2 regions of the Rhizobium sp. YAF28 genome follow, and region 1 is predicted to be linked to the other one. Evidence: predicted binding sites of a transcription regulator. Region 1 holds the regulator's gene; the other holds the start of a gene.

Region 1 (15,929 bases):
TGCCGAAATCCAGCCGACGCCTTCCATCCCGTGTTTCTGCCCTACGCTATCGCCCTTGCGATCAGCACCACGACAATGGCGCCGACAGTGGCGTGGATGATCTGAACCACCAGTGCATTTTCAATGCCCAGAGAAATCCCCAATGCATTAAACAAAAACCCGCCCACGAACGCGCCGATGATGCCGCTGAGCAGGCACCGTATCAACCCACCACCACCGACGACCAGGCTCGCGAGGAAGCCCGCGACCAGACCGATCAGCAGAAAGACGAGAAGCGACTGCGTGCTCATAGACATGATGATTTCCTTTCGTTTTTTCCACCCCGGGGAGCGAATGGATTTTCCATCCCGGGCAATGGCGTTCCGCCACGGGATAGAGGGCGCACAAGAAAATTATCAAGCGTTCAGAACGCGGCCGTAAGCATCGAGCACGCTTTCCTTCATCGTCTCCGAAATGGTCGGATGCGGGAAGATCGTGTGTATCAGTTCTTCTTCCGTCGTCTCCAGGTTCATGGCGACCACGAAGCCCTGGATGAGCTCGGTGACTTCGGCGCCGACCATGTGGGCGCCGAGCAGTTCGCCGGTCTTCTTGTCGAAGATCGTCTTGACCAGACCCTGGTCTTCGCCGAGCGCGACAGCCTTGCCGTTGGCGCTGAAAGGGAAGCGGCCAACGCGGATATCGCGGCCCAACTCCTTGGCCTTAGCCTCGGTCAGGCCGACAGATGCGACCTGCGGGTTGCAGTAGGTGCAGCCCGGGATCTTGAGCTTGTCCATCGGATGAACGTTCGGCAGGCCGGCAATCTTCTCGACACAGACGACGCCTTCATGCTCGGCCTTGTGGGCCAGCAGCGGCGGGCCGGCAACGTCGCCGATCGCGTAGATGCCAGGCACATTGGTCCTGCCATAGCCGTCGATGACGATGAAGCCACGATCGGTCTTCACGCCGACAGCCTCAAGGCCGATGCCTTCGACATTGGCCTGCACGCCGACGGCTGAAATCATGCGGTCTGCAGTGATCGTTTCCGTCGTTCCGTCTTTCTTCTGGATGGTGGCAGTGATCGAATTTGCGCCCTTCTCCACCTTGGCGACCTTGGCCTCCAGATGGATCTTCATGCCCTGACGCTCGAACTGCTTCTTGGCGAGAGCGGAGATTTCCACATCCTCGACCGGCATGACCTGGCTCATGATCTCGACGACGGTGACGTCGACGCCCATCGTGCGGTAGAAGCTTGCGAATTCGATACCGATCGCGCCCGATCCCATGACAAGCAGGGACTTCGGCAGTTCGTCCGCCTTCATTGCTTCAAAATAGGTCCAGATCAGCTTACCATCCGGCTCGATGCCCGGCAGTGCGCGCGGACGCGCGCCGGTCGCAACGATGATGTGCTTGGCCGTATAGGTGCCTTCGCCGAGCGCGTTCTTCGGCACCGGACCCATCGGCTCCATCGGCTTCTTCGTCGTCTTGGAAACGACAATCTCGCCGGGCTTGGTGATCTTTGCCTCACCCCAGATGACATCGACCTTGTTCTTCTTGAACAGGAAGCCGACGCCGTTATTCATGCGATGCGCAATACCGCGCGAACGGGTGACGATCGCCTTGATATCGGGCTTGATCGTGCCTTCCAGCACCAGGCCGTAATCCTTGCCGTGCTGGGCGGTATGCAGGACGTCAGCCGAGCGCAGCAGCGCCTTGGTCGGAATGCAGCCCCAGTTGGAGCAAATGCCGGCGAGATGTTCGCGCTCGACGCAGGCGACCTTGAGGCCGAGCTGCGCGGCGCGGATGGCGGCGATATAGCCGCCGGGACCGGAACCGATGACGATGACGTCGTAGGATTGAGCCATTGCTTTCCTGCCTTTGTTACGCTCGCGCGCGGGTCATGAGAACCCATGCGTGCTTTTTGCTGTTATCGAAGAGCGGCACGGCATTCATGCGCGCCGCTTCCGAAAATCCGTTTCTTCCGTAAAGCGACAGAGCCGCTTCGTTACTATCCGACGTGATCAGGCTGACCGGCAGCACGTCTGCCCTTGCGAGCTGATCTTCCAGCAGCCTCTTGCCGATGCCGATACCGCGCATATGGCGATAGACCGCGAGACTGCCAATGAACCAGTGTCCGATCACCGATCTCTGCATCGCCAGCATCGGCTCTATGGCCGGATGCCGCGCTTCGAGATCACGTATGCCTTCATCCACTTCGTAACCGATCGCCATTCCGGCGATCTCATCATAGGCCTCGCCGATGACGGCGTTCTTCCAGCCGCCGAGCGCCTCGTCGCTCATCTTCAGCCGGCCCCGCTCCAGCGGTGTATCGCTCGTGCCGCTTGCGACATCGGCAAACCAGAGCCATGAGGCAAAGCCGTGAGAAGCAATATCCGCCAGTATCGCCAGTTCCGAAGCATCCCGGCGGGAGGCCTGTCGGAGAGCGAGAAAGGCAGTCATCGTCAGAGGCCCAGCATCATCCGCACGATGGGCTCAAGGCCGCGACCGAGCGCACGCGTATTCTCCGCATCGAGGTGAATACCGTCGATCGGCGTCGTCTTGGCGACGGAATTGCCGTCGAAGAAGCCGCAGCCGAGTTCATCAGCGAGATCACGGTAAAGCGTCGGAAGCTTTGCCGATTCCTCGATGCCACCGGGGAAGGATGCCGCGAAGGGCACATTGCCCGTCGCGCAGATTGCCGGCGACGCCACGATCAGGATCTCCGGCCCATCGAATTCGAAGGGCCAGGCATGATTGCGGATCAGCCGCACCAGACGGCCGATGCCCTGGCACGCGGCAAAGGCCGAGCCGGCAACGACCGGCTTCATGTCGTTGGTGCCGAGCAGCAGGATAACGAGATCGAGCGGCGCATGCGTCTGCAGAACAGTCGGCAGAATGCGTGCGCCATTGCGATCGCAATCGGCAAGATGGTCGTCAAAGGCGGTGGTGCGGCCGTTCAGGCCTTCCGCGATGACGCGAACTCCGCTTCCGAGCGTTGCCTGAAGCACGCTCGGCCAGCGGTTTTCGTAGGCATGACGGCCGATCGTGACGGCGTCATAGCCCCAAGTCAGCGAGTCACCATAGCAAAGAACAGTCTTCGTCATGTCCGCCCTCCCGCGTCCTGCTTAGACCAGCATGCCCATCGGATTTTCGATGTAGCCCTTGAAGGCCTGCAGCAACTCAGCACCGAGAGCACCGTCAACGCAACGATGGTCAGTCGAGAGCGTCACGGTCATGACCGTAGCAATCGCCATTTCGCCGTTCTTGACGATGACGCGCTGCTCCCCCGCGCCGACTGCGAGGATGGTCGCATGCGGCGGGTTTATGACGGCTGCGAAGTTCTTCACGCCCATCATTCCCATGTTGGAGACCGAGGTCGTGCCGCCCTGATATTCCTCAGGCTTCAGCTTGCGATCTTTCGCGCGCTTGCCGAGATCGCGCATCTCGTTGGAGATGGTCGATAGCGTCTTCTCCTCAGCCTTGCGGACGATCGGGGTGATCAGGCCGCCAGGGATCGAGACAGCCACGCCGACATCGGCATGCTTGTGCTTGACCATGGCATTTTCGGTCCAGGAGACGTTGGCATCCGGAATGTCGCGCAGTGCCAAAGCCATGGCCTTGATGACCATGTCGTTGACCGAAAGCTTGTAGGCCGGAGCACCGTCCTTGCGGGGAGCGGCGTCGTTCAGCTGCGCACGCAGCGCCATTAGCGCGTCGAGTTCGCAATCGACCGAAACGTAGAAGTGCGGAACGGTCTGCTTGGATTCGACGAGGCGACGGGCAATCGTCTTGCGCATGCCGTCATGCGGCACGAGCTCGTAGGAGCCCGGCTCGAAGAGCTTGAGCACGGCTTCATCCGAAGCGCCCTTCGGAGCGGCAGCGGCCGGAGCCGGTGCAGCAGCCTGCGGGGCAGCAACAGCAGCCGGAGCGGCCTTGGCGCCACCACCGGCAGCAGCAGCTTCGACATCACTCTTGACGACACGGCCATGCGGACCGGTGCCGGCAACGGCAGAGATATCGATACCGGCTTCCTTGGCGAGACGGCGAGCAAGCGGCGAAGAGAAGGTGCGAGCGCCAGCCGAGGAGGCGGCAGCCGGGGCGGGGGCCGGAGCTGCCGGTGCCGGAGCGGGTGCTGTCTCAGCCTTCGGTGCTTCGGCTGGTGCCGGAGCAACCGCAGCCTTCGGCGCCGGAGCGGCGGAGCCGGCACCGCTTGCGGCGGCGGCGACATCTTCGCCATCGGCGGCGAGAACGGCGATCAGGGCGTTGACCTTCACGCCTTCGCTGCCAGCCGGAACGACGAGCTTGGCAACGGTGCCTTCGTCGATGGCTTCGACTTCCATCGTCGCCTTGTCGGTCTCGATCTCAGCGATCACATCGCCGGACTTGACCTTATCGCCTTCCTTGACCAGCCACTTGGCCAGATTGCCTTCTTCCATGGTCGGAGAGAGGGCGGGCATCGTGATATTGATCGGCATCGAAAGGCCCTCCCCTTATTTGTAGCAAACGGCTTTCACCGCATCGACCACTTCGCCGACATTCGGAAGCGCGAGCTTCTCGAGATTGGCGGCGTAAGGCATCGGAACGTCCTTGCCGGCGATCGTCAGGATCGGCGCATCGAGGTAATCGAAGGCCTGCTGCATGACGCGGGTGGCGATTTCGGTGCCAACGGAGTTCTGCGGATAACCTTCTTCGACGGTGACCAGACGGCCTGTCTTCTTGACCGATTCGATCACGGTCGGAAGATCCATCGGGCGAAGCGTGCGCAGATCGATCAGTTCGACATCGATGCCGAGCTTTTCGAGTTCAGCAACCGCCTTCGTCGCATAGGTCATGCCGATGCCGAAGGAGACGACGGTGACATCCTTGCCCGGGCGGTGGATGCGGGCATTGCCGATCGGCAGAACGAAATTATCGAGCTTCGGTACATCGAAATGCTGACCGTAGAGAATTTCGTTTTCGAGGAAGACGACCGGATTCGGGTCACGGATCGCGGCCTTGAGCAGACCCTTGGCGTCGGATGCCGTGTAGGGCATGACAACCTTCAGGCCGGGGATCGCGCTATACCAGGCCGCGTAATCCTGGCTGTGCTGGGCGCCGACGCGGGCAGCAGCACCGTTCGGGCCGCGGAAAACGATCGGGGCACCCATCTGGCCGCCCGACATATAGAGCGTCTTGGCAGCCGAGTTGATGATCTGGTCGATCGCCTGCATGGCGAAGTTGAAGGTCATGAACTCGACGATCGGCTTCAGGCCGGCCATGGCAGCACCGACGCCGACGCCGGCGAAGCCGTGTTCGGTGATCGGCGTATCGATAACGCGGCGAGCGCCGAATTCCTGCAGAAGACCCTGGGTGACCTTGTAGGCGCCCTGGTATTCGGCAACTTCCTCGCCCATGACGAAGACGTTGTCATCGGCGCGCATTTCTTCGGCCATGGCGTCACGAAGGGCTTCGCGCACCGTCATCGACACCATCTCGGTACCGGCAGGAATTTCCGGGTCGTTCGGCACGAAAGCCTTGGGCTCGGCCGGAACCGGAGCAGCAGCTGCAGCCGGCTTTTCTTCCTGGGCAGCAGGCGCCGCGGCGGCCGGAGCCGGCTGAGTGGCAGCCGGAGCGGCGGAAATCGCGTCGGCGGATTCGCCATCCTGCAGCAGGATGGCGATCTTGGCATTCACCTTGACGTTTTCGGTGCCTGCCGGAACCAGCAGCTTGCCGATGACGCCTTCATCGACGGCTTCGACTTCCATCGTCGCCTTGTCGGTTTCGATTTCGGCAATCACGTCACCGGACGTGACCTTGTCGCCTTCATTCTTGAGCCACTTGGACAGCGTGCCTTCTTCCATCGTCGGAGAGAGGGCGGGCATGAGGATATCGATAGGCATGGGTTCCCTCCCCGATTAGAGCAGAATGTCGGTGTAGAGTTCGGATGCATCCGGCTCCGGATCGGCCTGGGCGAAATCGGCACTGTCGGCGACGATGTCGCGGACTTCCTTGTCGATCGCCTTCAGATCGTCTTCGGTCGCCCAACCCTTTTCCATCACGCGCAGGCGAACCTGCTCGATCGGGTCCTGCTCGGAGCGCATCTTCTGCACTTCTTCCTTGGTGCGATACTTCGCCGGGTCCGACATGGAGTGGCCGCGGTAGCGATAGGTCAGCATTTCAAGGATGATCGGGCCCTTGCCCGAGCGGCAGTGCTCGAGCGCCTCATCGGCAGCAGCTTTGACGGCGCGAACGTCCATGCCGTCAACCTGGACGCCCGGGATACCGAAGCCGGAACCGCGAAGCGAATAGTTCGACTGAGCCGTCGCGCGAGCCGTCGACGTGCCCATGGCATAACGGTTGTTTTCGACGATGTAGATGATCGGTAGCTTCCAGAGAGCAGCCATGTTGAAGCTCTCGTAGACCTGACCCTGGTTGGCAGCACCGTCGCCGAAATAGGCAATCGAGACAGAGTTGTTGCCGCGGTACCGGTTGGCGAAGGCGAGACCGGTGCCGAGCGACACCTGCGCGCCGACGATGCCGTGACCGCCGTAGAAATGCTTCTCCTTGGAGAACATGTGCATCGAACCGCCCTTCCCGTGGGAATAGCCGTTGCGACGCCCCGTCAGCTCAGCCATGACGCCGCGTGCTTCCATGCCGGTAGCCAGCATATGACCGTGGTCGCGATAGGCGGTGATGACCTGATCGCCTTCCTTCTGCGCCATCTGCATGCCGACGACGACAGCCTCCTGGCCGATGTAAAGGTGACAGAAACCACCGATGAAGCCCATGCCGTAAAGCTGGCCCGCCTTTTCCTCGAAACGGCGGATGAGCAGCATCTCGCGATAGGCCTTCAGCTCCTCGTCGCGATCGAAATCGGCGATAGGACCACCGTTCGATGCCTTGGCTGCGGATTTCGCACTGTTTTTGCGGCTGGAAACGGTCGCGGTTTTGCGCAACGCCATTCAACCCTCCCTATGGGTTTATCGGTTCTCAGGTGGCGCGTACCATAGGGAAGAAAAATGACCACAGCAATGCCATAATTGCATGGCTCATATTCGCAGGTAAATTATTGATAAATAACAGGAATTTTTGATTAACCCAAATTCGGTTAATTGCGGTAGTGATTGTAAATGACAATCTCATCCGCGCGCGACATGTTGAGCTGATATCGCGCCTTTTCGTCGAGCATATCCTTGTCCAGCGAGCCGTCACTCAGGAGCGCTACCTGCGCCTCCAGATGCTCACGCTTAACCTTCAGCACAGCCAATTCCTTCTCACGCGCGACACGCTGGCGCTCGAACGCCTCCGTCGCACGCAGACCATAGTCACCGTGAATGCAATGATAACCGAAATAGGAAAGGAAGGCGACCGTCATGGCCGGAATGACGAAGCGGCCAGTCTTTCTCTTCTTATGATGCTTTGTCCACATACACGCATGCTCTAACGCATTACCAATCGTTTCAATTTACCGCGCAGAGATTAACCGTTCGTTGACTCAAAGCCCACCACGGGCAGACTCAACAAAAAACCCGCGCCGGAGCGCGGGTTCCAAATGACTGATTTATCAGTTCGTATTAGCCGCGGATGATGGAGCGGCCGGCATACTGAGCCTGCGGGCCGAGACCTTCTTCGATGCGGATCAGCTGGTTGTATTTGGCAAGGCGATCCGAGCGCGACAGCGAGCCGGTCTTGATCTGGCCGCAGTTGGTGGCAACTGCGAGATCGGCGATCGTGGAATCTTCCGTTTCGCCCGAGCGGTGCGACATCACGGCAGTGTAGGCCGCCTTGTGCGCGGTGTTGACGGCATCGAGCGTTTCCGTCAGCGAGCCGATCTGGTTGACCTTGACGAGGATCGAGTTGGCGACGCCCATGCGGATACCGTCACGCAGGCGAGCCGAGTTGGTGACGAACAAGTCATCGCCGACGAGCTGGCACTTTTTGCCGACGAGATCGGTCAGTGTCTTCCAGCCTTCCCAATCGTCTTCTGCCATGCCGTCTTCGACGGAAATGATCGGGTACTTGCCGACGAGTTCGGCGAGGTATTCGGCCATTGCGCCCGGTTCGAGCGTGCGGCCTTCGCCTTCCATCACATACTTGCCGTCCTTGAAGAATTCCGTCGAGGCGCAATCGAGGCCGAGATAGATGTCCTCGCCCGGCTTGTAGCCGGCTTTCTCAACCGACTTCATGATGAAGTCGAGGGCTTCCGGAGCGCTCTTCAGGCCCGGGGCAAAACCGCCTTCGTCGCCGACATTGGTGTTGTGGCCCTGGGCGGCGAGTTCCTTGCGCAGCGTATGGAAGACTTCCGAGCCCATGCGGACAGCTTCACGGATAGAGTCTGCGCCAACCGGCAGGATCATGAATTCCTGGAAATCGATCGGGTTGTCGGCATGTGCGCCACCGTTGATGATGTTCATCATAGGAACCGGTAGCAGGCTGGCCGAAGCGCCACCAACATAACGGTAGAGCGGCAGGCCGGAAGCCTCCGCGGCGGCCTTGGCAACAGCGAGCGAAACGCCGAGGATGGCGTTGGCCCCAAGGCGCGACTTGTTCGGCGTACCGTCGAGCTCGATCATGATCTTGTCGATCTGGATCTGGTTTTCAGCGTCGATGCCGCCGATGGCGTCGAAGATCTCGGTGTTGGCGGCTTCGACGGCCTTTTCGACACCCTTGCCCAGGTAGCGCTTGCCGCCGTCACGTAGTTCGACGGCTTCATGCGCGCCGGTCGAGGCACCCGAGGGAACAGCCGCACGGCCCATGCTGCCGTCTTCGAGATAGACATCGACTTCGACGGTGGGGTTACCACGGCTATCAAGAATCTCGCGGGCGATGATATCGGTAATTGCAGTCATGGTTTTTTCCTGCTCGGTGGGTGGATAAATCGTTTGAAACCGTCTTAATCGAAGGTGCGCAAATTACAATGCCGCAATTTTGCACGTTCGGGCAGCGCATCAGACGTGGCCTATAGCACAATCATGTCAGGGTTTTGAAGGGAACGGCAGTCGCCGGCCAGCATATCCCATCCATCGAAAGACGATAAACTGTTTATCCGGGCGGAATGTTGGCAAGCCACCATCGTTGGCAGCAACCCACGGCTGAAAATTCCTGCAACAGCCCCAATTTTGGACGGCTTCTCGCCCTTTGATTTCAGCCTTCGGTAACCATCCCGGTTTAATTTTGAAAGCTTGGGAGAGGCCCTCAAAAGTCGGTCGTTTCGGCCACTCAGGCAAATACGGAACGGCTGGAATGAACAGCTGCGGCCCCCTCCAAAAACAACCAGTACGGGATTTTATCGACTCTCTTGGCGGCATTTCATATGAGGCACAGATGAAACTCAATATTGCACGCAGCCTTGCCATTTTCGGTGCCGTTGTCATCCTCGGACTGGTGACCTCCATCGGCTTGCAGAATTACGCGTTCAACATGCTTCGCGTGAACGGACTGATGTATAAGCAGATCATCTATGGCAAGGATCTCGTCGCCGATATTCTCCCGCCGCCGCTCTATGTCATCGAACCCTACATGCTCGCGCTCGAAGCCGTCGAGCAGCCGGCCTCGGCAACGGCCAATATCGAACGCATCCGAACGGTTCTGAAGCCGGCTTATGAAGACCGCCGCAAATATTGGTCAGAAACGCCGCTCAGCGCCGATCTCAAGCGCAAGCTTCTCGATGACGTTCTCGTCAGGGGCGACGCCTTCTGGCAAGTCATGGATGAGGAGGCGGTGCCTGCAATACTCAAGGGCGACAAGGCCGCCGTCGAACCGGCGCTCCTCAAGCTTGCGACGAATTTTCATGTTCACGAAAAGGCCGTGAACGAACTCGTGGCGATGGCGAACGCCTTCCAGGCGGATGCCGAAAAGCAGGCTGCCGAACAGACGGAACTGCTCTCCGCCGTTACGCTGTCCGCCGCCGCGCTTTCCTTCGTGCGGGCTCTACATGTTCCGCAGGCGCGCGATCGTGCCGCTATCGGCGATGCGCGACTACATGGCGGTCCTCGCGAGCGGCGACTATTCCCGCGAAGTTCCCTATGTCAGACGATCCGACGAAATCGGAGAAATGGCGCGCGCAGTCACGGTCTTTCGCGAATCGGCGGAAGAACGGAACGCCATCCGCGCGCACCAGGACGAGGAACGGCAGGCACAGATGCGCCGCGATGCAGAACTCGACGCATCGAAGAGCGTGGAGAATGCCACGCGCCAGCGCGTCATCGAAAGCCTGAGCGCCGGCCTGGAGCGTCTTTCACGCGGCGACCTGACCGTGCGTCTCGACGAGCAGTTCGCCAACACTTATGAGAAGCTTCGCGAGACCTTCAATACCAGCATCATCATTCTTTCCGATGCCATGAAGGACATCTATGCCGCCACGAATACGGTCGGCGACAGTTCGCGCGAAATCGCACTCAGCACCACTGATCTGGCACAGCGTACCGAGAGTCAGGCTGCCTCACTCGAACAGGCGGCTTCGGCGCTGGATCAGATCACGGTTACGGTGAAAAACTCCTCGGAGCGGGCCCAGGAAGCCAATGCGATGATGTTGGCCACGAAGGAGAGTGCCGCGCATTCCGCCGAGATCGTTCGCGAAGCGGTTACCGCCATGGAGAAGATCGAGGAATCAGCGGTCAGGATCGGCGATATTATCAACGCCATCGATGAGATCGCCTTTCAGACCAATCTTTTGGCGCTCAACGCGGGCGTCGAGGCAGCACGCGCCGGAGACGCAGGGAAAGGCTTTGCCGTCGTAGCTCAGGAAGTCCGCGAGCTTGCCGGCCGCTCCGCCAATCTCGCCAAGGAGATCAAGCTTCTCGTCGAGACGTCGTCGCGGCAGGTCTCCGCGGGCGTGGCACTTGTCAACCGCACCGGCGAGGCACTCGGCGATATCGACCGCCAGGTGCTGCAGGTGACGGCGCTGACCGAAGCGATCGTGCGCTCGTCTTCAGAACAGTCGGTCGCGCTCGTCGAGGTCAACGCTGCCGTCAACCGTATGGATCAGGTGACACAGCAGAATGCGGCGATGGCCGAGGAGACAAACGCCGCCTGCCAGGAGCTCGGCAACGAGGCGTCCCATCTCGGGCGCATGCTCTCCCGCTTCGCACTGGAGGAAAGGCGCCCGTCCCGCGCGGCAGCCTGATGCTGCCTGCCGTTCAGGCGGCCTTGGCGATCGCGTCGAAGGCGAGAAGCTTCTCGAGAAGCCGCGGCATGTCCTTGAGATAGACCATGTTCGGCCCGTCGCAGGGCGCGTTATCCGGATCCTGATGGGTTTCGATAAAGATGCCGGCAACGCCGACGGCAACGGCTGCACGCGCCAGCGTTTCCACGAACTGCCGCTCTCCGCCGGAGGTTTCCCCCTGCCCGCCAGGCTGCTGGACTGAATGCGTGGCGTCGAAAATAACGGGGGCGCCGGTTGCTGCCATGATCGGCAGGGAACGCATGTCGGAGACCAGCGTATTGTAACCAAAGGAAGCGCCGCGCTCGCACAGCAAGATGTTCGGATTGCCGCTCTGGTTCAGCTTGCCGAGCACGTTCTTCATATCCCAAGGCGCCAGGAACTGGCCCTTCTTGACGTTGATAACGCGGCCGGTCTTTGCCGCAGCCACCAGGAGATCCGTCTGACGAGACAGGAAGGCCGGTATCTGCAGGATGTCGACGACCTTGCCCACTTCGGCGCATTGTTCTTCAGTGTGGATGTCGGTCAGAACCGGAATGCCGAGTTCCTTCTTGAGATCGGCAAAAACCTCCAGGCCCTTTTCAAGGCCGACGCCGCGTTTGCTCGACAAGGAAGAGCGGTTCGCCTTGTCGAAAGACGTCTTATAGACGAGCCCGATACCGAGCTTGGCGCACAGTTCCTTCAACGTGCCGGCAACCATGAACGCATGGTCGCGGCTTTCCATTTCGCAAGCGCCGGCAATCAGCGACAGGCGCCCGGCATTGGAGAAAGTGACCTTGCCGGCGCCTTCGCCGACCGTCACCACGGAGTTGGTAGTAGAGCTCATGATGTTTCCTCGAAAGCGAAGAGCACGCCCTGGCCGGGCGCGGGCTTCACCAGAATACGGTTGCCCTTGCGTGTGTAGGTCACCCCGTTAGCAGCCAAATGCGCTTCTGTCACGGCCAGATCGCCAACCGCAAAGAGGATTGCCCGGCCGCCCAGGCCGCGATCGATATCCGGCGTCGCCAGATCGAAATAGGCCTCCAGCCCCTGCGGGGTCATCAGGCTGATCTTTGCGTTTCCGGTAAGCACCTCCAGCCCGAAACTCGTATCGCCAGCAGAAGCGGCTTTTGCCGCCGAGCGAACGAAGTCGCCGAAGGCTGTCGGCTCGGGGGCTGCGAGAGCGATCTCGGCAATGCCTGTCACGCCATTGGCGTGGGTCTCCAGCACGTTGCGGTCGGCAGGAAGCGGGTTGATGCGCTCGACAGCGAAGAGAAAGAAATCCGGTGCCCGGAGGTCGGCAGCGAAGGCGAGCCGGAAGCCGGCAATGCTCTCAGTGCCATCCGGCATTTTCACAGGGCGTTCGAACTGCAGCACAGAACCGGCACTGATGCTGCCCTCCACGAATCGAGCATGTTCGTGCTTTGCATCCGCGGTGGCGAAGGCGATGGCGGACAGTCCCTCGCTGCCGCAGCGGAAGCGGAAAGCCTGATCGCGAGCCGTGAAGACATTGCCCTCACGTGCCGTCACCTCGCTCTCCTCGACGCTCGCGACACCGAGCGGCTCGATATAGGTTTTGTCGGCAAAGAAAACACAGGCATTCTCCGTGCCGAAGGGATGGCGGGCATCGGGCGCGACGGTAAAGCCCAGCTTGCCCAGCCTTTCGCGGGCAAGGTCGATATCGGTAACCGGCAAAACGAGATGATCGATCGGAAGCGTGTCTTGGCTCATCGGTTCTTCTCCCAGCAGTGACAAGGAGATGTGCTTCAGCAGGTCTCGTGAAACAAGGCCAGACAGGCCTAAGGGCGATAAAAATCAAATTCTCGACAGATTGAACAGAAGTTTTACGAAAATTTAGCTACTTGCGGAACACATATGGAACATATAGTGTCCGTTCTGGATTTGTTTCAAGACTGGGGAGACGCCATGCTCACGCGCAAACAACAGGAACTCCTTCTTTTCATTCATGAAAGGATGAAGGAGTCAGGCGTTCCACCGTCTTTCGACGAGATGAAGGACGCACTGGATCTGGCCTCGAAATCCGGTATTCACCGGCTGATCACGGCGCTCGAAGAACGCGGCTTCATTCGCCGGCTTCCGAACCGGGCGCGCGCGCTCGAAGTCATCAAACTGCCGGAAGCCTACAGCCCGAGCCTGCAGCCTCGGCGCGGCTTTTCACCGAGCGTCATCGAGGGCAGCCTCGGCAAGCCCCAGCCCGTGGCGCCTCCTGCCTCGGCGAAGCCAGCACCCGCTGCCGATAACGGCAATGCGGTCTCCGTTCCCGTCATGGGCCGCATCGCCGCCGGTGTTCCGATCTCGGCAATCCAGAACAATACGCATGACATCACCGTTCCCGCCGATATGCTTGGCTCCGGTGAACATTATGCGCTGGAAGTTCGCGGCGACTCGATGATCGAAGCCGGCATCTTCGATGGCGACACGGTCATCATCCGCAATGGCAGCACAGCCAATCCGGGTGATATCGTCGTCGCGCTCGTCGATGACGAGGAAGCAACGCTCAAGCGTTTCCGCCGCAAGGGCGCATCGATTGCGCTCGAGGCAGCAAACCCTGCTTACGAGACCCGCATCTTTCCGCCGGATCGCGTCAAGGTCCAGGGCAAGCTCGTCGGCCTCATTCGCCGCTATCACTGACCGGTGACAGATTGGCGTCTGCGAATGTGTTACTGCGCCAATCATAGGCGCGGTGGCGCATCCAGGGTCGCCCCAATGTGTCGAATGCGGTTGCGACCTCAATTCCCTTATCGGTGAATCGAAGTTCGACAGAACCTGTCTTGCGCAGCGTCTCGCCGGTAAAGAGCAGCGCGCCGGAACGACAGCGGTCGAAGCGCAATCGGACAGGGGTCACCACAATATCAGCCGTATCGCAGGCTGGTCCGAGATAGGCAGCATTGTCGATGACGGTCAGTTTCTTTCCATTGACGAGCAAAGTGGTGCACCAGGCGCCCTTCAGGCAGGAGAAGCGTGACGGCGGGCTAATGGCGACTGCCTGTCTCATTGCCTCTCTGGCTTCATTCTGTTGGTCGGGTGACAGTTGCAGTCTTTGACCATCAGGCGCAGTGGGCGCCTTGGCAGCTTGAAGCATAACTGGCTTCTGATGCTCTTCGACGGCAAGGGCCCTCTGCCATTGTTCGAAGATGAAGGCGGGCGGCTTTTCACGGTTCGAAGCCATCGCCTCTCCATCGACTATAGCGACCAGGCTGCCATCTTCGGAGATAGCGATATCGGGCATCGCCTCCGATGGAAGAAGGACAACAGCGAGCGTCGAGACCGCGACAATTGCCGTTCCCATGTGCCGCAGCCGGGTTCTGAGCAGGGTCAGCAGCAGAAATCCGAAAACGGCGGTCGGGAAATACCAGCCGGGCAAGCGGCCTACATCTATGTTGCCGCCCCACCCCGCTACTGCCTTTGCGATGGTGATCACCAGATCAAGCCCGAAGCCTGCCACCGGCCATAGCCAGCCGTCCAGACCAAACGGCATCAGCAGCATTGCCAGCATCCCGGCCGGCATGACGATGAAGGTGATGACCGGCATGGCCGCGAGATTTGCCGGCAGGCCATAGGCAGTCAGCCGGTGGAAATGCTCGATCGAAAACAGCGCCGTCGAGAAACCACCGATCAGCGACGTCAGGAAAACGCCACCGAAGAAGCCACCAACCATGAAGAAGGGCTTCATGATCGGCAGCTTGGCAAAGGCATTCTCCCGCATCGGCCGCCCCTTCCAGAGGTCGTAGCCGGCGACCAGTGCAAGCGTTGCGGCAAAGGACATCTGGAAACTCGGCCCTAGCCCCTCCGATGGCGAGACCGCGAGGATCACGAGAGTGGATAGCGCCACGTTTCTGAGACTGATCGACGGCCGGTCGAAGAAGACCGCAACCAGCATAATCGCCATCATGATGAAGGCGCGTTCGGCGGAGACGGCAAAACCCGAGATCAGATAGTAGGCCGTCACCGCAGCAAGCGCACCGGCCGCCGCGATCTTCTTGGTTGGCCACGCCTGGGCAATGCCGGGAAAAAGACTGAGAATGACGCGCAGCCCGACAAAGAAGATGCCAGCGGAAAGCGCCATGTTGAGGCCGGAGATCGCGATGATATGCGCAAGGCCGGACTGCCGCAGCGCCTCCGTCGTTTCATCCGAGATCGCCCGTCTCTCGTCCGTGACGAGGGAGGCGGCAAAAGCCCCGGTGTCGCCGGGTAGTGTGGAGCGAATCCGATCGCCGATGCCGCTTCTCAGGCGGTAGAGCGACTCCAGAATTGCCTCACCGACCGAGTTCGATCGCTCCGGCTGTTCCGCAACCCTCTTGGGTACTCCATAGAAGAAGCCGTTGGCACCGATGCCGTCAAAATAGGCGCTGAAGGCAAAATCATTGAGGTGGGAGAGCGCCGGCCCCGCCGGAGGCGTGAGACGTGCCCTGCCCTCGATGACGTCGCCGAGTTCGAACGGCTGGGCGGCTCCGCGGACCAGCACGGAGATGCGTTCGGGCGGACGCTTGATCTCAGGAGCATCCGTACCGGTGACGTCAAGAATATAACGCCAGCGCCCTTGGCCATCGCCTTCTCGGCGTTCGATCCGGCCGGTCACCGTTGTCGTTACGGCTGAATCGAGGATCAGGGTCTTTGCCCGCCATGTTTCGATCTGCGCGGAGAGCATTCCACCGGCAAAAAGAAGTAGAGCAAGCAGCGTCGCCTGCAGTTTCGTCCGGGCATAACCGCAGAGCGCAACGGCAATAAGGAGAACAAGCAGGCAGAGACCGAGCGACACGGCCGGAAAGTCCGAGGCCGCCAGAAACCAGGTCGCGGCACCTGCACCAAGGAA
Region 2 (15,929 bases), on a different contig from region 1:
TCGCCGTCAACCCGAAGGACGGCCGCCTCGTCGTCATCGAAATGAACCCGCGCGTGTCGCGCTCCTCGGCGCTGGCCTCCAAGGCCACCGGCTTCCCGATCGCCAAGATCGCCGCCAAGCTCGCGATCGGCTATACGCTCGACGAACTCGAAAACGACATCACCGGCGGCGCGACGCCGGCGTCGTTCGAACCGTCGATCGACTATGTCGTCACCAAGATCCCGCGTTTCGCCTTCGAAAAATTCCCGGGCGCATCCCCGGTTCTCACCACGGCCATGAAGTCGGTCGGTGAAGTCATGGCGATCGGCCGTACCTTCGCGGAATCGCTGCAGAAAGCACTGCGTGGCCTCGAAACCGGTCTGACCGGCCTCGACGAAATCGAGATCCCGGATTCCGAAGAAGGCGAATCCAGCCACAACGCCATCCGCGCCGCGATCGGTACGCCGACGCCGGACCGCCTGCGTATGGTCGCCCAGGCGCTGCGCATGGGCCTCAGCATCGAAGAGGTTCATGAAGGCTGCAAGATCGACCCGTGGTTCATCGCCCAGCTCAAGAACATCGTCGAGATGGAAGCCCGCATCCGCGAGCACGGCCTGCCTGATGATGCAACCAACCTGCGCATGCTGAAGGCCATGGGCTTCTCCGACGCCCGCCTCGCCACCCTGACCGGCAAGCGCCCGAAGGAAGTGGCCGAGCTGCGCAACGCGCTCAACGTCCGCCCAGTCTTTAAGCGCATCGACACCTGTGCCGCGGAATTCGCCTCGCCGACCGCCTACATGTACTCGACCTATGAAACGCCTTTCGTCGGCGCTGCGCGCTCCGAGGCGCTGGTCTCCGACCGCAAGAAGGTGGTCATCCTCGGTGGCGGCCCGAACCGTATCGGCCAGGGCATCGAATTCGACTATTGCTGCTGCCATGCCGCTTTCGCGCTGAAGGATGCCGGCTACGAAGCAATCATGATCAACTGCAACCCGGAAACGGTTTCCACCGACTACGACACCTCCGATCGCCTCTATTTCGAGCCGCTGACGGCCGAAGACGTGATCGAAATTCTGCGCGCAGAGCAGGAAAAGGGTGAAGTCGTCGGCGTCATCGTCCAGTTCGGCGGCCAGACCCCGCTGAAGCTCGCAGAAGCGCTCGAAAAGAACGGCATCCCGATCCTCGGCACCGCGCCCGACATGATCGACCTTGCCGAAGACCGCGACCGTTTCCAGAAGCTTCTGATGAAGCTCGATCTCAATCAGCCGAACAATGGCATTGCCTACTCGGTCGAGCAGGCCCGCCTCGTCGCCGCCGAAATCGGCTTCCCGCTGGTCGTGCGCCCGTCCTACGTGCTTGGCGGCCGCGCCATGCAGATCCTGCATTCCGAAGGCCAGCTGCAGACGTACCTGCTCGACACGGTTCCGGAACTGGTACCCGAGGATATCAAGCAACGCTACCCGAACGACAAGACCGGCCAGATCAACACCCTGCTCGGCAAGAACCCGCTGCTGTTCGACAGCTATCTCAGCCACGCCATAGAGGTGGACGTCGACTGCCTGTCCGACGGCACAGACGTCTATGTCGCCGGCATCATGGAACACATCGAGGAAGCCGGCATCCATTCCGGCGATAGCGCCTGCTCGCTGCCACCGCGCACGCTTTCGCGCGAGATGCTCGACGAGCTGGAGCGCCAGGCGAAAGCCATGGCAAAGGCCCTCAATGTCGGCGGCTTGATGAACGTCCAGTTCGCCATCAAGGACGGCACGGTCTACGTGCTCGAAGTCAATCCGCGCGCTTCGCGCACGGTGCCTTTCGTCGCCAAGACCATCGGCGCGCCGATCGCCAAGATCGCCGCCCGCGTCATGGCCGGCGAGAAGCTGGATGCGACCTTTGCGGCTTACGGCGAGAAGCCCGATCCGCGTGCCCTGAAGCACATCGCCGTCAAGGAAGCAGTCTTCCCCTTCGCCCGTTTCCCGGGCGTCGATACGCTGCTCGGACCGGAAATGCGCTCGACCGGCGAAGTCATCGGCCTCGATACCGATTTCGCGCTGGCCTTCGCCAAGTCACAGCTCGGCGCCGGCGTCGAATTGCCGCGTGAAGGCACGGTCTTCGTTTCCGTGCGCGACGAAGACAAGCCGCGCGTTCTGCCGGCGATCCGCATCCTCGTCGAACAGGGCTTTAAGGTTCTCGCGACCGGCGGCACCGCCCGCTTCCTCGCCGAAAACGGCATCACCGCCGCGAAGATCAACAAGGTTCTCGAGGGACGTCCGCATATCGAAGACGCCATCCGCAACCGCCAGGTCCAACTCGTCATCAACACGACCGACGGCAACAAGGCGATCTCGGATTCGAAGTCGCTGCGCCGCGCCACGCTGATGCAGAAGGTGCCCTATTACACCACGATGGCCGGCGCCGAAGCTGCCGCCCAAGCCATCAAGGCGCTCAAGGCCGGCAATCTCGAAGTCCGCCCGCTGCAGAGCTACTTCTGATCCCGGGAGAGGCATCGCCTCTTCGCGCTCGCCTCCTAGGCTCGTCAAAACTGCGACCCAAAATTGCAGACATGGATACTTGGTGTTAGCCTGCTCCCCGGCCGTATCGGGGAAGCAGCATGTCGAAGAATATCGTCATCCTGTTCGACGGCACGTCGAACGAGATAACTGCAGATCGCACCAATATTTTACGTCTGTTCGGAACGCTGAAGCGCTCCGACGAACAGATCGTCTATTACGACCCCGGCGTCGGCACGCTGGGTGCGGCAGACGCCTGGTCGCCCTTCTACCGCAAGTCTATCGAGGTCTGGGGCCTTACCACTGGTTGGGGTCTCGATGAAAACGTCAAAGGCGCCTACCGCTTCCTCGTCGAAAATTACGATGCCGGCACGCCCGACGATCACGGCGGCCATCCCGACAGGGATCGCATCTATATTTTCGGCTTCAGCCGCGGCGCCTATACGGCCCGCGTTCTCGCAGGTTTCATCCATGCTTTTGGGCTGTGTAGCAGATATCACCTGAACCTGCTCGATTACGCTTACAGAACCTATAAGGGCATTCCCGAACAGGAGCAGCGCGCCGATGGCGGGGATCCCTCATCGGCCTTCAAGAGCATGCGGCTCTACGAGCGCATGCTGCGCAACGACCGCCCGCCGATCAAGCTGCTCGGTCTCTTTGATACGGTTGCCTCTGTCATCGAAAAGGGCAAAGGGCGCATTCAGTTCAAGACCCACCCCTTCACCCGCAAGAATCCGAGCGTCGAATATGTGCGCCATGCCATGGCGATCGACGAACGCAGAACCATGTTTCAACCGGAATTGTGGGCGCCGGATCAGGATTACCGCGGCAATCCCTTCAAGCCCGCGATCGCAAAACAGGACTTTAAGGAGGTCTGGTTTGCAGGCGTCCACGGCGATATCGGCGGCGGTTACCCGGAGGCCGAGAGCGCACAGATCAAGATACCGCTCGACTGGATGATCCGCGAAACGGGGCCCTCAGGCTTGCTCTACGTTTCGCGCACGATCAACAATATCGTCCTTGGCAAAAGCGACAAATACTATGTCGAGCTCAATGCGGCAGCGCCGCTGCACAACTCAATGAGCGTAGGGTGGAAGCTGCTCGAATATATCCCGCGGCGCGTGCCGGAAAACTCCTGGCGCAGGCGCGGCGACAGAAGGGGCATTTATCTGCCCCGCGAAGACAGGCGTTTCATCCCCGACGGCGCAAACCTGCATGAATCCGTGAGGGTGCGCATGGTGACCGGATATAATCCGCCGAACCTGCCGAAAGATCCGGTCTTCGTCCCCTGACGCATTGAATCGAATTCTACGCTCAGGCAGCCAGGCCCTTGATCAGATTCATATCTTGCCGGAAGCGGGTCAGCTCTTGTGCCCTCCTCCCCTCGTCCGGAATTCGCAGCAGATAGGAGGGATGCACCGTGACAAAGAGCAATCGCCCCTCCTCCATCGCGATCGGGCGTCCGCGCAGATCCTCCAGCTTCTGCTTCTCGCCGGTCAGCGAATAGAGCGCCGTCGCGCCCATCGCCACGATCAATTTCGGCTTTACGAGATCGAGTTCCAGCTTCAGCCACCAGCGGCAATGCTGCACCTCGCCGAGATTGGGCTTCTGGTGGATACGCCGCTTGCCGCGCGGCTCGTATTTGAAATGCTTGACGGCATTGGTGACATAGAGCCTCGACCGATCGATGCCGGCCTGCGCGATCGCTTCGTCGAAAACCTTACCCGCCGGCCCGACAAAGGGTCGACCTGCGAGATCCTCCTGATCGCCTGGTTGCTCGCCGACGAACATGATCTCGGCATCATCTGGCCCTTCGCCGAAGACGGTCTGCGTCGCCTTCGCATGCAGCGGGCATTGGCTGCAGACGGCGGCCTCCTCGCGCAATGCCTCCAGCGTTCCCGCAGGGGCCATCTGCGGGGCCGGCATGCGGGCTGCCGCCTCCTGGATCTTATTGTGATAGGGAAGCGGCATGGTCGCCTCGCGCTCGGCCATGGCGAGCACTTTTGCTTCGGCCTCGGCGATCAGGCCAGGGATGAGATCGGCTTCCGGCAGGTTCTTCCAGTATTTCTTCGGCATCTCTGCCTGCATGGCCTTCACCTTCAGCCGCGCCGGATTGAAGATGCTGGCATAATAGATGCGCCAGAGATCATCGGTCGCGTCACTGATGTCAGGTTTCTCGCAGGCCACATTGCTTGTCGTCAGCCGCTCGCCGTCCCAGGCGGCCGAACCCTTCGGCGTCGCGATCAGCCAGTCCATGTCGGTGAAGCGGCGTTGGAAGAAGGGCGCCTTGCGCGCGACGATATAATGATCCGGCTCGAACCAGGCTATGAATTTTCGCCGCCCGCCGGCAGGTGCCGCCACCTCCTTGAAGCGCACGAAGGCCGTCATCTTGTGGGCGTCGCGATGCACGCTCTTCTGCATCAGCAGAGCACGCGAAACCTCTTCATCGGACGCCAGATCCAGCAGGTTCCGGTTTTCCTGCAATCGCCAGAGCAGGCTATAGAGCAGCGAAAAACGCCTGGCATCGCTATGGCAGATCACGGCCTCGGCTAACGCCATGAAAGCCGGCGAAACGCTCATCGGCTTGGCGTCGGCAGGAGGAGCAGGCGGCAAGGCGTCACGCTGGAAGGCAAAGCCCGGTTCGCTGCTCTTTTCATGCCAGTCGATCTCTTCTGGCAGAATCCCAGCTGCGGCGAAGGCGCGAGCGGCCTTGCGCCATTCCTCGAAATTGCCCCTACCCTCCAGAACCACCCGGCGCATCATAGCAGCGACAACTGTTCGGGTTTTGGCTCGAACATCGCGCGCAAGTCCGGCCGGTCGACAAGACGATGCGGCGTCCAGCCCTCGACAGTGATGAAGGCCTGCACCTTGCGGATCGACACGCCGAGCCGCGGCAAGTCTTCAAGCCGCAGACGGCGTTGCCGCCGCTCAGTCAGGATCGCCTTTACCGTCTTGGTGCCGAGGCCCGGCACACGCAGCAGCTTCTCGCGATCGGCGCGGTTGACATCGACGGGGAAGTCCTCGCGATGGCCGAGTGCCCAGGCGAGCTTGGGATCGAGATTGAGATCCAGCATGCCGCCCTGCTGTGTCGAGGTGATTTCGTCGATGCCGAAACCATAGAAACGATAGAGCCAGTCCGCCTGATAGAGCCGGTGCTCGCGCATCAGCGGCGGCTTGATGAGCGGCAGGTTCTTCGAACTGTCGGGGATCGGGCTGAAGGCGGAATAATAGACTCGTTTGAGACCATAGCTGCTATAGAGCTGGCCGCTGGTCGACAGGATCGTCGCATCATTGGCGCCGTCGGCGCCGACAATCATCTGTGTACTCTGGCCGGCCGGTACGAAGCGCTTGCGCCTCTTGGTCTGCAGCGTCGGCTCTTCCGCAGCCTCGATCTTCAGCCTGAGATCGCCCATCGACCGGCGGATACTGGCCGGCTTCTTCTCCGGCGCAAAACGGTTGATGCCGCTATCGGTTGGCAGTTCGATATTGAGCGACAGGCGATCGGCATAGAGCCCCGCCTCCTCGATCAGATGCGCGGAGGCCTCCGGAATGGATTTCAGATGGATGTAGCCGCGAAATTGATGCGTGACCCGCAACTCCCGCACGATGCGCACCATTTCCTCCATCGTGTGGTCGGACGAGCGGATGATGCCGGAGGAGAGAAACAATCCCTCGATATAGTTGCGCCGGTAGAATTCCAGTGTCAGCCAGACCACTTCTTCCGGTGTGAAGCGGGCGCGCTCGACATTGCTGGACGAGCGGTTGATGCAATAGGCACAATCATAGATGCAGAAATTGGTGAGCAGGATCTTCAGAAGCGAGATGCATCGCCCATCCGGCGCATAGGCATGGCAAATGCCCGAGCCTTCGGTGGAGCCGAGCCCTCCAGAGGCAGCCGAATCCCGTTTGACTGTGCCGCTGGAGGCGCAGGAAGCATCATATTTGGCGGCATCGGAGAGGATCGCCAACCGTTCTTTAAGCGATTTCTTCATCCTGATGTTCACTAAATGTTCACGGTGGCAAAATCAAGACGAAGAAATGAGCCTCCACCCAACTTCCCTTCAAAAGCAGGCACTTCTGCGGGAAGCGGAAAGCTTCGGTAAGAATTTTATGGAAATCGCGCGTGCCGATCTGCTATAAGCAACGAACTAAGATTGTAGCACGGTTCCGAAGTTCCCTTCGGGACCTGTTTTCTTTTGTGTCTGCGAGAACTGCAGACGCGGGGAGAGAAGGACGAAAAAATGGTTGATAAGGTACCGATGACACAGGGTGGTTTCGTCAAGCTGCAGGAAGAACTGCGCTGGCGCCAGCAGGAGGAGCGCCCGCGAATCATCGAGGCAATCGCGGAAGCGCGCGCCCATGGCGACCTTTCCGAAAATGCCGAGTACCATGCCGCCAAGGAAGCGCAGAGCCACAATGAGGGCCGCGTCGCCGAGCTCGAAGACCTGACGGCGCGCGCCGAAGTCATCGATCTCTCCAAGATGTCGGGCGACAAGATCAAGTTCGGCGCCAAGGTGAAGCTCGTCGACGAGGACACCGAAGAGGAAAAGACCTACCAGATCGTCGGCGATCAGGAAGCCGATGTGAAGCAGGGCCGTATCTCGATCTCCTCCCCGATCGCCCGCGCACTGATCGGCAAGGAAGTCGGCGATTCCATCGAAGTCAACGCGCCGGGTGGTTCGAAGGCCTACGAAATCCTCTCCGTCTCCTGGGGCTGATCGCCCGCGCCTCCCTCTTCAAGAGCAGCCAGTGCCGGATATCAGTGACGTCGAGATCATCGCGCCCAACCTGAAACGCCGGCTCTCCGGCGTCACGTCGACGATCGTCCAGCTCATCCCCTGCCAGATCCGGCTAGGGATCAGGATCGCAGCCCTCGGCCCCGGCCTTCCGCCGGAACTTCCGCGCCTGAAATGGCCGCAGCTTGCTGGCCTCCGGCGTCCGCCCGCGGGACGGCGTCACCGGGTCTGGCACGCACGCCGCAACAATGAGATGGCGGCGGGCATCCTCATGCGTCACGTGCTGCGCATGCCGCTGAAGCTCGTCTTCACCTCGGCCGCCCAACGCCGACATAGCTCCTACACCCGCTGGCTGATCCGCCAGATGGATGCTGTCATCGCCACCAGCAGCCGTTCCGGCTCGTTCCTCAAGGTACCATACACGGTCATCCAGCACGGCGTCGATCTCACGCTCTTCCATCCCCCCGAAGGGTCTGTCGACACGATCGCTGCCACAGGCCTGCCCGGCCGCTACCTCATTGGCTGCTTCGGTCGCGTCCGCCATCAGAAAGGCACCGATCTTTTCGTCCAGGCGATGATCGCGCTGCTGCCGCAGTATCCGGACTGGACGGCCGTGATTTCCGGTCGCGTCACCCCGGAGCACATTGCATTCGCCGACAAGCTGAAGGCCGATATCGCCGCAGCCGGCCTGACCGACCGCATCGTCTTCATTGGCGAAGTGCCAGATATCAAGGTCTGGTATCGCCGCCTGACGCTCTATGTCGCGCCCTCCCGCAATGAAGGCTTCGGCCTGACACCGCTGGAGGCCATGGCTTCGAAAACAGCGGTCGTGGCCTCTGACGCCGGCGCCTACGCTGAAATGATCGTGCCCGGCGAGAACGGCATCATCGTGCCGCCAGGTGACGGCGAGGCACTGGCGGCGGCGATCGCCACCTATCTTGCTGATCCCACCCTCGCCATTGCGCAGGGCGAAACGGCGCTGGCGCACGTGCGAGAAAATTTCGCGCTGGAAAAGGAAGCGACGGCGATCAATCGGATTTACCAGCAACTTCTCGGCGCGTAAGCCGTTCGTCAGACCATGGCAACGACATATCAGGGAGGTAGGGACACGTAGATGTCGACCGCAAACGACAACGAAAACCTGGTCAACGTGCTCTGTATGAAGTGGGGGACGCTCTACGGCGCCGAATATGTCAACAATCTCTACCGCGGTGTCAAACGACACCTGAAGCGCCCGCATCGCTTTGTCTGCTTCACCGACAATACCGCCGGCCTCGACGAGGGTATAGAAACCTTCCCCCTGCCTGAGCTCGGCCTGCCGGCCGGCTCCAAGGATCGCCGCTGGCAGAAGCTTGCGCTCTTCCGCCGCGAGCTTGCCGATCTCAAGGGCATCGGCCTCTTCCTCGACCTCGATCTCGTCATCGTCGATGATCTGGAACCGCTCTTCCAGCATCCGGGAAAGTTCCTCATCATCCGTGATGACGATCTCTTCCGCGCCAAGCCGCTGCGCATAGTCAATCCCACCCGCGACAGGTTCCTGGGCTCGGTCGGCAATAGTTCGGTCTTCCGCTACGAAATCGGCGCCCACGCTTATATTCTGGATACCTATATCGCCGATCCGGTGGCGGCCATGTCCAAATACGAGATCTCCCAGCAGTTCCAGAGTGCGCAGCTCGCAGCGCATGGACATCTGCAATACTGGCCGCGCGAATGGTGCGTGAGCTTCAAGAATGCCTGTGTGCCCAGCCACATCAACAGTTTCTGGCGCGATCCCGAGCTGCCACCGGAGGCCAAGATCGTCGTCTTTGCCGGCAGTCCGAAAATGAGTGAAGTTTTTGAAGGCGGCGGCCAGAAATGGTATCGCCGCATCGGCAATACCGATTGGCTGAGCAAGGCCTGGCGCGGCTAAAGCATGTCGCGCAAAAGTGTGTAGCGGTTTTGCGGCAACGACATGCAAAAACAAGAGCCTAAAGCGTGGCAAGCGGATCTGGAAGATCGCGACACGCTTTAGATTACAGTTCGACGAGCCCGAGCTTCTTCACCTGGCGGATCGTCAGCATGGTGCGAACGGTATCGACATGCTCGTTGGCCGTCAGCACCTCGATGACGAAATCCTGGAAGCGTGTGAGGTTTTGGGCCACGCAATGCAGCAGGAAATCGCTGTCGCCGGAAACCATCCAGGCCTGGCGCACCAGCGGCCATTCGGTGGTGGCAGCGGCAAAGGCCTTCAGATTGGCTTCGGACTGATGTTTGAGGCCGACCATGCAGAAGGCGACGAGATCGAGCCCGAGCTTCGGGCTGTTCAGCATCGCGTGATAGCCTTCGATGACACCCGCCTCTTCGAGCTTGCGCACCCGGCGCAGGCAGGGCGGCGCTGAAATTCCCACCCGGTCGGCAAGTTCCACATTGGTCATGCGGCCGTCGGCCTGCAGTTCCCGCAATATCTTTATGTCGATAACGTCAAGTTCAGCGCGAACCACGCTTAGGCCTTTCTTTAATTCCCCGCGGGCAGCTTCTATATAAAGCGACGGAATACGCAAGAAAGTTTCAGTCAGATGACGGAATCTTGCACAGCGCCTGCATTTGCCTTGTTGGTAATGCAAGGCTGCCCTTGAATAAAAGCATTGGTCGTTCATAAATGGCGCAGGGATCGCGAAACGGCCTTATTCGCCTCTTAGCCGCCGCATCCTGCAAGTCGAAAGGAAATTCCATGTCTGCCCGCCATACCAAGGTGCTCATTATCGGTTCCGGACCTGCCGGCTATACGGCAGCGGTCTATGCCGCGCGCGCCATGCTGAAGCCGGTTTTGATCGCCGGTCTGGAACAGGGCGGCCAGCTCATGATCACCACCGATGTCGAGAACTATCCGGGCTTTGCCGATCCTATCCAGGGGCCCTGGCTGATGGACCAGATGCTGCAGCAGGCGCAGCATGTCGGCGCCGAGATCGTCAACGACCTCGTGACCGAAGTCGACCTCAACCAGCGTCCCTTCGTCGCCCGCACCGATAGCGGCCAAGTCTGGACTGCCGATACGCTTGTTATTGCGACCGGCGCCAAGGCCAAGTGGCTCGGCATCGAAAGCGAGCAGCATTTCCAGGGCTTTGGCGTGTCTGCCTGCGCCACCTGCGATGGCTTTTTCTACCGCAACAAGGATGTGATCGTGGTCGGCGGCGGCAACAGCGCCGTCGAAGAAGCGCTCTATCTGTCGAACATCGCGAAGTCGGTCACCGTCGTGCACCGCCGCGACAGCTTCCGTGCAGAAAAAATCCTGCAGGAACGTCTCTTCTCCAAGGAGAACGTCAAGATTCTCTGGAATACCGAAGTCGCCGAGATCACGGGCACGCCGGCAAAGCCCCCAATGCCGCCGTCCGTTTCCGGTGCTCGCCTGCGCGACACCCGCACCGGCGCCATCACCGATGTCGTCGTTGACGGCGTCTTCGTGGCGATCGGTCACGCGCCGGCAACCGAACTTTTCAAGGGCAAGCTGAAGCTGAAGGACAGTGGCTATCTCTGGACCGCACCGGATTCGACTGCGACCAGCCTGGAGGGAGTCTATGCCGCAGGCGACGTGACGGACGATACGTTCCGCCAGGCGGTCACCGCCGCAGGCATGGGATGCATGGCCGCCCTCGAGGCAGAACGTTATCTGACGGGCCACATGCCCGTTGCCGTAGCAGCGGAGTAACAGTGGCATGAGGGGTGGGGGAATGCCATTGGACTGGGACAAGCTGCGTATTTTCCACGCAGCTGCCGAAGCCGGATCGTTTACGCATGCGGCTGACAAGCTGCATCTGTCCCAGTCGGCCATAAGCCGTCAGGTCAGCGCGCTCGAGCAGGATGTGGGCACCAAGCTCTTCCACCGCCACGCACGCGGCCTGATCCTGACCGAACAGGGCGAACTGCTTTACCGCACCGCCCATGATGTGCTGCTGAAGCTCGAAACCGTGAAGATGCAACTGACCGAGACGACGGAAACGCCGTCCGGCAAGCTGCGCGTCACCACGACAGTCGGCCTCGGCCAGGGATGGCTGACCGACAAGATCCAGGAATTCCTGCAGCTCTATCCCGATGTGCAGATCCAGCTCATCCTCGACAACGAGGAAGTGGATGTGAACATGCGCCATGCCGATTGCGCTATCCGCCTTCGCCAGCCGCAGCAGTCGGACCTCATCCAGCGTAAGCTCTTCACCGTGCATATGCACGTCTATGCGGCCCCCTCCTACATCAACCGCCACGGCGAGCCGCAGACGATCGAGGATCTCGACAATCACCGCATCATCACTTTCGGGGAGCCTGCGCCGAACTACCTGCTCGACGTCAACTGGCTGGAAATCGCCGGTCGCTCGTCGGACAACAAGCGCATTCCGCATCTGCAGATCAACAGCCAGACCTCGATCAAGCGGGCCTGCCTGCTCGGCATCGGCATCGCCTGCCTGCCGGATTATATCGTCGGTCGCGACCCCGGTCTGATCCAGCTGGCAATCAATGCCGACGTCCCCTCCTTCGATACCTATTTCTGCTATCCGGACGAGATCAAGAACGCCGCCAAGCTGAAAGCCTTCCGCGATTTCATCGTCAGCAAGGCCCGCAACTGGAACTTCTGATTTCCATTTTTATGGAACGAATTTCAAATCATGCAACCCACGCATGACTGACATGCACAAAAAAGGGTTGTTGTTTGCTCATTAAAGCACCATATCGCACATAGCTGATGCACACGGTGGCTTTTCCTCCCAGTTCCACCGCATTAGCTGTTCCCCTCTGGAGGTTTTTGACCTTCACACTTATAAGGGCCCTGGTTTTCCGGTGGCCCTCTTTTTTTGCCCGAATTTTTGTCGGTAGATACCGCAATGCGGAAAAATTTGTGCAGTGCATAGCAGACATGCACAAAAATGTATTGAAAGCTGCACAAAGAACCACCATATCGCTCATAGCTGATGCATTTGGTGGCTTCTCTCCCAGTGCCACCGCGTTGGCTGTTCCCCTCTGGAGGTTTTTGACCTTCACACTTAAAAGGGCCCTGGTTTTCCGGTGGCCCTCTTTTTTTGCTTAAAACTTAAGCAAGCCGGAAAAACCGTCAGCTCACGCCTCCGTGATTTGCATATCGAAAATCACCGATCCATATATCGGGAAAATCCGATTTATACTTCGATGAACGACGATGGACAAAGACGAGATTCTCAAGGCATTGGCCAACCCTGCCCGGATGGACATCCTCAACTGGTTGAAGAATCCGGAAGAGCACTTCCCGACGCAGGAACACCCGTTTGAAATGGGCGTCTGCGCCAGCCAGTTCGAACGCTGCGGCCTTTCCCAATCCACAGTTTCCGCCCATCTCGGCACGCTTCACCGCGCCGGCCTCGTCACCAGCAAGCGCGTCGGCCAGTGGATCTTCTACAAGCGTAACGAAGAAACGATCGCTGCCTTCCTCCAGCAGCTAACGCAGGATCTTTAATCATGCCCCTTGCCCTGCTCGTTCTTGCCTTGAGCTCATTTGCGATAGGCACCACCGAATTCGTCATCATGGGCCTTCTGCCCGAAGTCGCAGCCGACCTCTCTGTCACGATCCCTGAGGCCGGCTGGCTGGTTACGGGTTATGCGCTGGCCGTCGCGCTCGGTGCCCCCATCATGGCGGTCTCGACCGCCAAGCTGAAGCGCCGCTCGGCACTCATCATGCTGATGGCCTTCTTCATTGCCGGCAACCTGCTCTGCGCCATCGCTCCGAATTATTGGGTGCTGATGGTGGCACGCATCGTCACCGCCCTCTGCCACGGCGCCTTCTTCGGCATCGGCTCGGTCGTCGCCGCCAATCTCGTCAGCGAAGACCGCAAGGCACGCGCCGTCGCCTTGATGTTTACCGGCCTGACGCTCGCAAACGTGCTCGGCGTGCCGCTCGGCACCGCCATCGGCCAGGCCTTCGGCTGGCGCTCCACCTTCTGGGTCGTTACCGCCATCGGCATCGTCACCATTGCCGGCCTGATCGCCATCCTGCCCAGGGATAAGCAGGAAGAGCAGAGCAGCATTCTGCGTGAGATCGCCGCCTTGCGGAAGGGCCGCCTCTGGATGGCGCTCTCGGTTACCGTCTTCTTCTCGGCCTCGATGTTCACGCTCTTCACCTACATCGCTCCGCTGCTGCGCGACGTGACGGGCATCTCGCCGGAAGGCGTCACCTGGACCCTGTTCCTGATCGGCGTCGGCCTGACGGTCGGAAACCTGATCGGCGGCAAGCTCGCCGACTGGCGCCTCGGCACAGCCCTTGCCGCCATCTTCGCGGCGATCGCACTGACTTCAGCGATCTTCTTCTATACGAGCCGCTTCTTCATCCCCGCCGAGATTACCCTCTTCCTGTGGGCCGCCGCCACTTTCGCCGCGGTTCCCGCCCTGCAGGTCGGCGTCGTCGGTTTCGGCAAGGAGGCCCCGAACCTGGTCTCGACTATCAATATCGGCGCCTTCAACACCGGCAATGCCCTTGGCGCCTGGGTCGGCGGCATGGTCATCGATGCCGGCCTCGATCTCAATCGCGTTCCCCTCGCCGCAGCCGCCATGGCCCTGATCGGCCTTGCCGCCACTGTTCTCACCTATCTCTCCGGCCGGGCGCAGACTGCCCCCGCTGCTGCCGAGTGATCCCCCAAGCAGAAAGGACCTTCCATGGCCAAGCTTTTCCAGCCGACTCAGATCGGCGATATCGCGCTCAAGAACCATATCGTCATGGCGCCGCTCACGCGTAACCGTTCTCCGGGCGCAGTCCCGAACGACCTCAACGTCGAATATTATCGCCAGCGCGCCACGGCCGGCCTCATCATCACGGAAGCGACCGCCATCACGCATCAGGGCCAGGGCTATGCCAACGTTCCCGGCCTTTATAGCAAGGAAGCCGTTGATGGCTGGAAGCGCGTGACGGACGCGGTTCATGCCGAAGGCGGCAAGATCATCGTGCAGATGTGGCATGTCGGTCGCATCTCCCACACGACGCTGCAGCCGAACGGCGGCAAGCCGGTGTCCTCGACCAACCGTATCGCCAAGGCAAAGACCTATCTGGTCAACGCTGACGGTAGCGGCGCCTTTGCCGATACGTCCGAGCCCCGCGCGCTCGAAGCCTCCGAAATTCCGGGCATCATCGAGGATTATCGCAAGGCTGCCCGCGCTGCGATCGATGCCGGCTTCGACGGTGTCGAAATCCACGGCGCCAACGGCTATCTGCTCGACCAGTTCATGCGCGACGGCGTCAACGACCGCACCGACGAATATGGCGGCTCGATCGAAAACCGCACGCGGTTCACCTTCCAGGTGGTCGAGGCCGTAACCAAGGAAATCGGCGCTCGCCGTACCGCAATCCGCATTTCGCCGGTCACGCCGTCGGGTGAGTCCTACGATTCCAATCCGCAGGCGCTCTTCACGCATGTCGTTGAAGGTCTCGCCAAGTACGACCTTACCTATATCCATGTCGTAGAAGGCCAGACCGGCGGCGACCGCGATTATCGCCAGGGCGACAACCCGTCTTTCAATTACAAGGCGCTGCGCGCCGCCTATGAGAAGGCTGGTGGCAAGGCTGCCTGGATGGTCAACAATGGCTATATCAGAGATATGGCGATCGAAGCCGTCGAAAACGGCACGGCCGATCTCGTCGCCTTCGGCAAGCCTTTCATCTCCAATCCCGATCTCGTCGAACGGCTGGAAAAGAACCTGCCACTCAACCCGCCGGACCAGTCTACCTTCTACGGCGGCAGCGCAAAGGGCTATGTCGATTATCCGGCCCTGGAAAAGGTCGCCTGATCGTCTTGGACAAACAGAAATCCCGCCATCCGGCGGGGTTTCCATTTCAGGCCATTGCCGCTAGCTTGCGCCGATGTTCTCTCCCTATCTCGAACGCTGGTCGCTGACTGCTGACGGCGAACCCATCATCACCCATTCAAGCCACCTCCTGCCGGTCATCTGGCAAAACAAGCCGGCCATGCTGAAAGTCGCGACCCACAGCAGCGAACGCGAAGGCGCGCTGTTGATGAAGTGGTGGGACGGCGATGGCGCTGCCCGTGTCTATGCCCAGGAAGATGATGCAGTTCTGCTGGAGCGCGCGACGGATAAACGCTCGCTGCTGAACATGGCAATGAATGGCGAGGACGACGAGGCAAGCCGCATCATGGTGCGCACGGCGGCAAAGCTGCACGCGCCCCGCCCTACTCCTCTCCATGACTCCACACCGCTAAAGCGCTGGTTCCGCGATCTGGAGCCGGCCGCCCTCACCCATGGCGCCACCTTTGCCGACTGCTGGAAAACGGCGAGCGCTTTGCTGGCCGAGCCACAGCAGTTCAGCATTCTTCACGGCGACATTCACCACCGCAATATCCTCGACTTCGGCGAACGGGGCTGGCTGGCGATCGATCCCAAGCGTCTCTGGGGCGAACGCGGCTTCGACTTTGCCAATATTTTCGCCAATGAAGACCTGCCGACGATAACGGACCCCGCTCGTCTGAAGCGTCAGCTTGCGATCGTCTCCAAGGAGGCCAATATCGAGCCGACCCGCCTGCTGAAATGGATAGCCGCCTATTCCGGTCTTTCCGCCGCCTGGTTCCTCGAAGATGATGACCACGTGTCGGCAGAAAAGCCTCTGACTGTCGCCCGCATCGCGCTCGCCGAACTGGCTTAACCCGCCTTCCCGACATGAGAGAGAGGTGCCGCGGTCGTTGCTCCATGCGGCTCTGGTAGG

Evidence for each region. The regulator LexA, encoded in region 1, represses DNA repair genes until DNA is damaged. The targets are predictions, from matches to a motif close to TGTTCNNNNTGTGTTCNG.
Region 2: the regulator LexA is predicted to act here: its motif matches at 6,487-6,504, upstream of AB4Z13_RS23975 (putative DNA modification/repair radical SAM protein).

Annotation. Positions count from the first base shown of each region.
Region 1 covers NZ_JBFRCX010000006.1:113,840-129,768, forward strand. Annotated here, with positions in the region: gene AB4Z13_RS15100 (GlsB/YeaQ/YmgE family stress response membrane protein) at 1-27, opposite strand, end outside; gene AB4Z13_RS15105 (GlsB/YeaQ/YmgE family stress response membrane protein) at 42-296, opposite strand; gene lpdA (dihydrolipoyl dehydrogenase) at 396-1,841, opposite strand; gene AB4Z13_RS15115 (GNAT family N-acetyltransferase) at 1,858-2,436, opposite strand; gene AB4Z13_RS15120 (SGNH/GDSL hydrolase family protein) at 2,439-3,080, opposite strand; gene AB4Z13_RS15125 (pyruvate dehydrogenase complex dihydrolipoamide acetyltransferase) at 3,102-4,451, opposite strand; gene AB4Z13_RS15130 (pyruvate dehydrogenase complex E1 component subunit beta) at 4,467-5,855, opposite strand; gene pdhA (pyruvate dehydrogenase (acetyl-transferring) E1 component subunit alpha) at 5,871-6,917, opposite strand; gene AB4Z13_RS15140 (FtsB family cell division protein) at 7,064-7,384, opposite strand; gene eno (phosphopyruvate hydratase) at 7,530-8,804, opposite strand; partial or broken gene AB4Z13_RS15150 (methyl-accepting chemotaxis protein) at 9,280-11,080, shown strand; gene kdsA (3-deoxy-8-phosphooctulonate synthase) at 11,094-11,942, opposite strand; gene AB4Z13_RS15160 (VOC family protein) at 11,939-12,826, opposite strand; gene lexA (transcriptional repressor LexA) at 13,022-13,747, shown strand; gene AB4Z13_RS15170 (ComEC/Rec2 family competence protein) at 13,728-15,929, opposite strand, start outside.
Region 2 covers NZ_JBFRCX010000011.1:38,033-53,961, forward strand. Annotated here, with positions in the region: gene carB (carbamoyl-phosphate synthase large subunit) at 1-2,471, shown strand, start outside; gene AB4Z13_RS23965 (T6SS phospholipase effector Tle1-like catalytic domain-containing protein) at 2,591-3,781, shown strand; gene AB4Z13_RS23970 (UdgX family uracil-DNA binding protein) at 3,804-5,249, opposite strand; gene AB4Z13_RS23975 (putative DNA modification/repair radical SAM protein) at 5,249-6,481, opposite strand; gene greA (transcription elongation factor GreA) at 6,731-7,207, shown strand; gene AB4Z13_RS23985 (glycosyltransferase family 4 protein) at 7,239-8,288, shown strand; gene AB4Z13_RS23990 (hypothetical protein) at 8,340-9,134, shown strand; gene AB4Z13_RS23995 (Lrp/AsnC family transcriptional regulator) at 9,238-9,705, opposite strand; gene trxB (thioredoxin-disulfide reductase) at 9,936-10,910, shown strand; gene AB4Z13_RS24005 (LysR family transcriptional regulator VtlR) at 10,933-11,829, shown strand; gene AB4Z13_RS24010 (ArsR/SmtB family transcription factor) at 12,387-12,680, shown strand; gene AB4Z13_RS24015 (MFS transporter) at 12,683-13,849, shown strand; gene AB4Z13_RS24020 (alkene reductase) at 13,874-14,998, shown strand; gene AB4Z13_RS24025 (aminoglycoside phosphotransferase family protein) at 15,072-15,869, shown strand; gene AB4Z13_RS24030 (NAD-dependent epimerase/dehydratase family protein) at 15,866-15,929, opposite strand, start outside.